4 regions of the Sphingobium sp. BYY-5 genome follow, and region 1 is predicted to be linked to each of the others. Evidence: predicted binding sites of a transcription regulator. Region 1 holds the regulator's gene; each other region holds the start of a gene.
What was found. Region 1 encodes LexA, which represses DNA repair genes until DNA is damaged. Its sites were predicted from a motif close to GTTCCNCNCTTGTTCT; they were not measured.
Positions count from the first base shown of each region.

Region 1 (2,200 bases):
CCGGCAACGAACTGGTCCCGCCGGGCATGGCGACACCGCCCGGCTTCCTTCCTTCCTCCAACGCCCCGATGCTTGCCGCGATGCTGGCTGGCCTGCCCTGCGACGTGATCGACCTCGGCATTGTCCCCGACGATCTCGACGCCATGGTCACCGCGCTGAAGCGCGCCGCCGAAGCCGATATCATCGTTTCCACCGGCGGCGCATCGGTCGGCGATCATGATCTAGTCCGCCCCGCCTTTGCCAAGGCAGGCGGTTCGCTCGATTTTTGGAAGATCGGAATGCGCCCCGGCAAACCGTTGATGGCCGGACGCCTGGGCGACTCGCTGTTCCTTGGCCTGCCGGGCAATCCGGTATCGGCCTTTGTCACCGGCACCTTGTTCCTGCTGCCGCTTGTGCGCCATATCTGCGGTGCGGCCGATCCGCTGCCGCCGATGGGCGAAGCGCTGCTCGCTTCCCCCCTGCCCGCCACCGGCGAGCGGGACGATTATCTCCGTGCCTGGCGCAGCCCGGACGGCGTCGTCTCCGTCACCTCGCAGGACAGCGCCGCCACCGCCGCCATGGCCATGGCCGACTGCCTCATCCTGCGGCCCGCCGGATCGCCCGCCGCCCAACCAGGTGAACGAGTCGCTATACTGCCCATCCCATGAAAAAGGGGCCGTCGCGCGGCCCCTTTTCCGGTGATATATCTGGACAATCAGCGTTGCTGCTTGTTGCCCGGCGCCTGATCCTGACGACGTTCATCGCCCATCTGGCCCTGCCGGTTCTCCTGCTGCTGCTGACGGTCGCGCTGACCGCCGCTACCCTGCTGATCCCGACGCTGGTGCTTGTCCTGATCCTTCTGGTTAGGCATTGTGACTCTCCTATAGCCCTTTTGCGGAGGGCGAAGGCAGAACCCCTGGTTGCAGCGCCTGTTCCTCCGAATGCGACCAGCCGTTCAACGCTTGACTAATCCCGATGTGTTTCCTATGCGTTCTTCATACGTTCCACGGAGGACCGCAGCGATGTTGACGCCCAAACAGCAGGAATTGCTGAGCTTCATTCAAACTCGGCTGGAGGAGGGCGGCGTGTCGCCCTCGTTCGAGGAGATGAAGGACGCGCTCGACCTGCGTTCCAAATCCGGCATCCATCGCCTTATCAACGCGCTGGAAGAGCGCGGCTTCATCCGCCGTCTGCCCAACCGCGCCCGCGCGCTGGAAGTGCTGAAACTGCCCGACGCCATGCATCGCGCGACCGCGCCGGTCATCGCGCCCCAGCCCAGGTCCGCACCCACTCCGCCGTCCATTCTGCCCGTCGCAGCCAATGACGTGATCGAAATCCCGCTGCACGGCCGCATCGCCGCCGGCGTCCCGATCGAGGCGATGGAGGGGCAGACCATGCTCTCCGTCCCTGCCGCCCTGCTCGGCGCGGGCGATCATTATGCGCTGGAAGTGTCAGGCGACTCGATGGTCGAGGCTGGCATACTCGACGGCGACTTTGCCCTGATCCAGCGCACCGAAGTCGCACGCGAAGGCCAGATCATCGTCGCGCTGATCGACGAAGCGGAAGCCACGCTCAAATATTTCCGCCGCGAAGGCAGCAAGGTCCGGCTCGACCCGGCCAACGCCGCCTATGAACCGCAAATCTACGATCCCCGCCAGATCCGCATCCAGGGTAAATTGGCCGGTCTGCTGCGCCGTTATAATTAAGATTTCGGTCTTCCCGGACGCACGATCCAGGGATGCCCGTCACCCGGCCGGTGGACGGTGTGAACTTCGCCATTTTTCAGGGTGATAGACAGGCCGCCGGTGCGCATCAGCAACCGGCGGTCGATCTTCATCCAGCGCGGACGGCACCAGCGCGGCAGACCGCGATCGCTGACGACGATATCCGCCGCCGCACAATCCCGCGCAAAATCCTGCCGGGCGATCAGCACGTCGCTGCGGGTGAAGAGCAGTCGCCAGTTGCGGCCTTGCCCGTCCTTCAGCCTGACGGCGCAAAGGTCCGGCGAACATCGCGCCTCCGGCAACGCCGAAATGGCCTCCAGCGCCCCGTCATAGCCCGCGCTTTCGGACAGGACGTCACGAACATAGTCGCCCGCCCGATCCCGGAGAATCGCCATCCCCTTCCCGGCCCGCACCGCCACATGCCGCCCGTCGCCGGTGATGAAAATGTCGGGCGGCGACGCGGCAAAGGTCGCGACGATACCGATTACTACCGGCAC
Region 1 is NZ_JALEBH010000001.1:1,157,787-1,159,986, forward strand. Features, by position in the region: gene glp (gephyrin-like molybdotransferase Glp) at 1-647, shown strand, start outside; gene MOK15_RS05495 (hypothetical protein) at 695-850, opposite strand; gene lexA (transcriptional repressor LexA) at 1,002-1,685, shown strand; gene MOK15_RS05505 (ComEC/Rec2 family competence protein) at 1,682-2,200, opposite strand, start outside.

Region 2 (2,200 bases), 1.4 Mb from region 1:
GGGCGATGAGATCAGCGGTGTCATCCTGGTACAAACACTTGAAAAAGGTCAGGAAACGGGCCTGTTTGAACGTGTGCCGAACCTTGCGGGCGGCTATGCGTTGATGCGTTGCGGCCCCTCCCCCGCAGAGGGAGCGGAGGCGTTTGCGCAATATATGGTACGCCGGCGCAGGGCGGACCCCGATCTGTGGTTGATCGAACTTGATGTCCCGGAAGCGGAACGCTTCGCCGCTGAAACAATCTGCTGATCGTTGACACATCGTCATGAGCCGTGCAGAGGCGCGCGACGCCAACGCGCAGGTTGCCGAATTCGCCCATTGGGGGGCGGGCGCGGTAAACACGCAGACGGGGGGCGGCCGGTCGTCGCGAAGAATATGCGTTAAATGACGACGCCCAGGCCAAGAACCGCATGTTTTTGAGCTAAGATGAGTTTTCGTTTGAAAGCTGCGATCCTCGCAGCCTTTGTTTTGTCCACCGCCGCTGCGGTGACTGCTTCCGATATGTCGATCGCCGGTGAATCCATCACCTCGATTGCTTCCCTGCCCCAGACGGCCCAGGTCGGCGCACAGCCCGCCGTCGTCTTTGCCGCGCCGCGCGAAGTCGCGCAGCCGCTGGCTTCGGCTCCGAAGGCCGATAACAGCTTTTCCACCGATTCCGATTATCAGGCGAACAGCCTCGCTGCTCTGGTCGACGCCCAAGGCGAACCCGAAAAGCTGGATGGCGACATGAAGTGCCTGGCCGGAGCGGTCTATTTCGAATCCAAGGGCGAAAGCCTGGAAGGCCAGTTGGCCGTCGCGCGTGTCGTCATCAACCGCGTCAAGTCGGGCCGCTTCGCCAACAGCCTGTGCGGCGTCGTCTACCAGCCGAGCCAGTTCAGTTTCGTGCGCCGCCATTCGATGCCGCCGATCCCTGAGAACAGCGATAGCTGGCGGGAGGCGGTCGCTATCGCCCAGATCGCCATGGACGATAGCTGGGACAGCCGGGCCGAAGGCGCGCTCTTCTTCCACGCCCGTCGCGTGTCGCCGGCCTGGGGCAAGACCAAGTTAGCGTCGATCGACAATCATATCTTCTATCGCTGAGATAGAAGCCGCGCCGAAACGGCGTGGGAACGAAAAATATGGGGCCGGTTCGGAAATCCGAATCGGCCTTTTCATTTGTTCCTATAATGTTCTAGGATCACGGGCATGAGTACCGCCCCCGACGACGTCTGTTCCCCCCTGACTGATGGCACCGCGCTCGCGGTGGCGCGGGGAACGCTGCGCCTCTTTTTCCGCCATGACATGAGCGGCATGTTGGAAGTGCCGCTGCCCAATGGCCGGCGCGCCGATATCATGGCGATCGACAGTGCCGGACGGCTTACCATCGTCGAGATCAAGTGTAGCCGCGCGGATTTGTTGGGCGACATGAAATGGCCCGACTATTTCGACTATTGCGACCGCTTCTTCTGGGCGGTGCCGTCGGGGTTCGATCTCAGCCCGTTCGAGAGCGAGGCATTGTGGCCGACGCGCACGGGGTTGATCGTTGCCGACCAATATGACGCCGAACTGGTCCGCCCCGCGCCGGTCGAGCCGCTGGCGGCCGCACGTCGCAAGGCGGAGACGCTGCGCTTTGCCCGCCGCGCCGCCCGGCGGCTGACCGCGCTGGCGGACCCAGATCATGCGGCGGAATTGGGGTGGTAGGAACGAAGCCTGTGCGGATCGATCCTGTCACATGGCCCAAAGCCTGTTTCTTCAGGAACGAAACAGTGCGACAATGGAGAGCGGCAGTCGACGGGTAGGGGGAACGGCGATGGATTTCATGCAAATGCGGACGGATTTCATCGTGCGCCGCAAGGGATCTCTGGCCCTGCCGATGACGGGCATCATCGTCTATTCGATCGCCGCGCTGCTCAGCCTGGTCATTCCCCGCGAAGGCCATAACCTCACATTGGCACTGTGTTTCTGGGCGATCTTGCCAGTTGGCCTTGCGATCGGTCGGATAAGGGGGGAGGAGATGGGGTCCCCGCCGGAAAACCCGCTTTTCAAGCTATCGGCCATGGCAAGGATCATGGCGCTGTCGACCTGGGCTATTCACATCCCCGTGTGGATCTATGCACCTGCGCTGTTTCCGATCAGCGTCGGCATCGGATTTGCCCTGCACTGGGTCATCTTTTCCTGGACGTTGGGCCATCCCGTTGGCCTGATCCATTTGGCCATGCGGAT
Region 2 is NZ_JALEBH010000001.1:2,573,836-2,576,035, forward strand. Features, by position in the region: gene MOK15_RS12375 (DUF1491 family protein) at 1-247, shown strand, start outside; gene MOK15_RS12380 (cell wall hydrolase) at 425-1,078, shown strand; gene MOK15_RS12385 (MmcB family DNA repair protein) at 1,184-1,678, shown strand; gene MOK15_RS12390 (hypothetical protein) at 1,788-2,200, shown strand, end outside.
Region 2: the regulator LexA is predicted to act here: its motif matches at 1,156-1,171, upstream of MOK15_RS12385 (MmcB family DNA repair protein).

Region 3 (2,200 bases), 810 kb from region 1:
TTGGTCAGGAACAGGGCGGACGGGTTGGCGACTTCCTCCAGCCCTTCGGCCACCATGGCGAAGACGCCGATCTCATCGGTGCCGCCGAAGCGGTTCTTGACCGCGCGCAGGATGCGATATTGGTGGCTGCGCTCGCCCTCGAACGCCAGCACCGTATCGACCATATGCTCCAGTACGCGGGGACCGGCGATACTACCGTCCTTGGTGACATGGCCGACCAGGATGAGCGCGGTGCCGCGCTGCTTGGCGAATTTGATGAGTTCCTGGGACGCAGCGCGCACTTGGCTGACCGTGCCCGGCGCCCCTTCGATCAGGTCGCTGTGCATTGTCTGGATCGAATCGATGACGAGCAAGGCGGGCGGCGGCCCTTCGCTCAGGGTGGTGAGGATGTCGCGGACGGAGGTGGCGCTGGCAAGCTGCACCGGCGCATTGCCCAGCCCCAGCCGTTGCGCGCGTAAGCGAACCTGATCGGCCGCCTCCTCACCACTGATATAGGCGACCGACAGCCCGCGCGCGGCAATGCGCGCCGCCGCCTGGAGCAGCAAAGTCGACTTGCCGATGCCCGGATCGCCGCCGATCAGCGTCGCCGACCCCGTGACGATGCCGCCGCCCAGCGCGCGGTCGAACTCAGCGATACCGGTGCTGGTGCGCGGGGGCAACGCCACTTCGCTGTCGAGGCTGACCAGCGTGATTGCACGGCCGCCATTCTGCAGGTCGTGGCGCGCGGAAAAGACGGTCTCGGCCGCTTCCTCGACGATGCTGTTCCATTCGCCGCAATCATCGCATTGCCCCTGCCACCGGCTGGAGACGGTGCCGCATTGCTGACAGACGAATTTACGCTTTGCCTTGGCCATGGTTGAGGCATATCAGAACATATACGGAACACAATAGCGGCGATCTTCTCCAGTTCCGATAGGATTACGATTACGCATCGGCGTGCAATTGCGATAGGTTCTGATTCGCCTGGGTGGGGAAGACGATGGGGTGGCGCACCAATCTGCTGCTGGCGGCATGTTGCCTGTCCAGCGGCTGCACGATCGTTCGCATAGAAGGCGCGGACCCGCAAACGCGAATCGTGCCGGGAATCGTGCGCGTGAAACCAGCAAATGCGCAATCCATGCTGCTGGTCCGATCGGCAGGCCTGGGGGTCGTGGCGCAAAGCCAGGGGACGACGCTGGGCTATGCCGCCGAAACCGCCGCCTATGTGCAGGATTCTCAGCGCTGCACGATCATCCTGTTCCAGCCGAAAGCGGCCGATGTGGAACGGCTGGTGCAGGCGCTGGAGGCGGGCGGCTTCAACGGAACTGACTTATGTCTGGGGGGAGAAAAGCAGTGAGCATCGTTCAAAAACATCTGTACGCTTCGGTGTTGGCGCTGGCTCTGGGCGGCTGCGCCCAATTGCCGCAGGCGCCTTTGGTCTATTCATCGAAATTGCAGGTGGGCCTGCAACTGGCCGCCGCCACGGCCGACACGCCCGGCACCGAATTTTCCTTCGGCATGAAGTCGCTGGATGCCGCCTATGTCCCGGTGGCGGTCGCCCGGCCCTGCGCCCGCAATCAGCCGTGCAGAACGGACCTGGCCCTCATCTTCGGGACCAACAAGGTCGACAACAAAGACGAGACCAGCAACGATCCGGTCGATCGCGCCTACAAGGACAAGCAGGGCGCCGAACGCGCCATGCAGGAACATATCCTGGCCCAGGCCAATGCGCAGCAGGCGCAGGAAGATACCCAGAAGATACTGGACAAGGCCAGGGAACGCGACCGGATCAACGGGTTGGCCGCAGCCGCGACAGCGGACGACCAGGTCAGATTGGCCGGCATCACCACGGAGTTGGGCGGGCGGACAACCGCTACCCTGACAAACGATTTCCAGACCAGGCAGGCAGAGGTCAACCGTCTTTCCGGACTGACCAAGACCCTGGAAGGAAATGTGAGCGCCAAGGCGAAGGATTATTATGAGATCGCCACCAAGTTCGGTCGACTTGCCAAGAGCGATGACAAACGCGATGCCCTGTCGGTGTTCGGCAGCTTCAACACCGGGGTCGCGCTGGCGCAGAACGACAACAAGCCGAAACTGGGATTGGGGATCGGGAAACTGTTTTCCACCGGCGTCGCCGCGCAGAATCTGACCACCGGTTTGGGACGCGCATCCTGCCTGCAAACGGGCAAGGATTATCTCGCCGAAGTGACGGCACCGG
Region 3 is NZ_JALEBH010000001.1:342,986-345,185, reverse strand. Features, by position in the region: gene radA (DNA repair protein RadA) at 1-854, opposite strand, end outside; gene MOK15_RS01705 (hypothetical protein) at 980-1,336, shown strand; gene MOK15_RS01700 (hypothetical protein) at 1,333-2,200, shown strand, end outside.
Region 3: the regulator LexA is predicted to act here: its motif matches at 869-884, upstream of radA (DNA repair protein RadA).

Region 4 (2,200 bases), 900 kb from region 1:
GCCGGGCAGGCGCCCATCGGCGCGTTGAAGGAGAAGAGGCGCGGCTCGATCTCCGCGATGGTGAAGCCGCTGACCGGGCAGGCGAATTTTTCGGAGAAGACGATGCGGTTGGCGGGGACCGCGCTACCTTTCATTCCCGTTCGCCCTGAGCCTGTCGAAGGGCCGTTCTTTTCCTCTGAAGAGAAGGACTGGGCTTCGACAAGCTCAGCCCGAACGGAGGAGGGGGCGGCGCCAAGGTCCGCCAAGGTCCCGTCCGCCAGATCCACAAAGGCCAGACCGTCCGCCAGTTTCAGCGCCTGTTCGAAGCTGTCGGCTAGGCGCGTGCCCATGTCGGGGGCGACGGCGAGGCGGTCGACCACGACTTCGATGTCATGCTTGTACTTCTTGTCGAGGGCGGGGGCGTCCTCGATCAGATACATTTCGCCGTCGATGCGGACGCGGGTGTAGCCTGCCTTCTGCCATTCGGCGAGTTCCTTGCGATATTCGCCCTTGCGGCCGCGCACCACTGGGGCGAGCAGGTAGAAGCGGGTGTCTTCGGGCAGGAGCATCACGCGGTCGACCATCTGGCTGACGGTCTGCGCACTGATGGGCAGGCCGGTGACGGGCGAATAGGGGATGCCGACGCGCGCCCACAGGAGCCGCATATAGTCGTATATCTCCGTCACGGTCGCGACGGTGGAGCGCGGGTTGCGGCTGGTCGTCTTCTGTTCGATGCTGATCGCGGGCGACAGGCCCTCGATATGCTCGACGTCAGGCTTCTGCATCATCTCAAGGAACTGACGCGCATAGGCGGAGAGCGACTCCACATAGCGGCGCTGCCCTTCGGCATAGATGGTGTCGAAGGCGAGGGACGATTTGCCCGACCCGGACAGGCCGGTGATGACGATCAGACTGTCGCGCGGCAGGTCGACATCGACGCCCTTGAGGTTGTGTTCGCGCGCACCGCGGACGGAAATGTGGGTCAACATGCGGAAAACCTCTGCGGCGGGAAGGGGAGGAGACTCATTGTTTCGTTCTTTATTTGTTCGGAGGGTGCGGGGCAAGCGGCTTGAAGGAGATTCCGCCGCAAAGCCGGGAAGAGGCTGGCCAAGCCGGAGCGGGTCGGGCAGAGGCGGGCGATGACGTTGCCTGATCCTTCCACCTTCATCGCCGCCGGCGCGAGCGCGGAGGTTTACCGGATGGATGGCGGGCGCGTGCTCAAGCTGTTTCACGCCGATGTCGATCCCGGCATCGTCACGCGCGAATATGAGATTGCGCGCGTGGTTCAGGCGATGGGCCTGCCGGCGCCCCGCGTCTTTGGCCTGGAAGCGGTGGCCGGGCGGCAGGGCATCGTCTATGCGGAAGTGCGTGGTCCCAACCTGCTGGCCTATATCGCGCGCCGTCCGCAGCGGGCGCGTTGGGCGCTGGAGCAGATGGCCCGGTTGCAGCAGCAGCTTCAGCAATGCCGGGTGCCCGCGCTGCGCAGCCGCAAGGCGATATTGATGCAGGATATAGAGTTCGCGCCGATAAGCGATGCACTGCGCGCGGCGGCGATCGAGCGGCTGGTGCAGCTTCATGAAGGCTATGGGTTGACGCATGGCGACCTGCACCTGGGCAATCTGATCGTGACCGAAGAGGCGACGGGGGCGAGGGTGAGCGTGATCGACTGGTCGCGGGCGGCGCGCGGCATGATCGCGGCCGATGTGGTGCGGACGGAGATGGTGATGCGCTTCGGGCTTGGGCGCGGCGAGGATGTCGGGCGCGTGGAGGCGGCGGTGCGGGATGCGGCCTGCGCCTGGTATGAGCGGCGCTATCGGGCGTTGTCCGGGCTGGACCCCGAAGCACTGGCGGCCTGGCGTCCGCTGGTGGCGCTCGCCTGGATGCGGCAGCGCGCGCCGGTGCGCGAGGCGGCCTTCGCCGCCTATCTGGCCGAAGCGCTGCGCGTCGCGGGATTGCCCCCGGTCGATTGATGTCGTTGGTCGGCGGTCGTGGGTGGTTGGTCGCCCGGCCATGCCGCCCGGCGTCCGGCGAAGGCCGATCATCGAACTGCCCGTCACCGGCCCCGTCATGTCGCTATGATGGTGGGCGTTAAGGGACGGTTCACCGCCTGTGGCGCCGTTTCTGTCCAGAGAGTTCATCCCGATCCTGGAGTGCCCGACAGCATCCTGGATACGCCCCCGGCATCCCTTGCGCCGGGGGCGTTTTCGTTTGGCGATCGGGG
Region 4 is NZ_JALEBH010000001.1:253,108-255,307, forward strand. Features, by position in the region: gene uvrA (excinuclease ABC subunit UvrA) at 1-968, opposite strand, end outside; gene MOK15_RS01280 (aminoglycoside phosphotransferase family protein) at 1,119-1,949, shown strand.
Region 4: the regulator LexA is predicted to act here: its motif matches at 1,013-1,028, upstream of uvrA (excinuclease ABC subunit UvrA).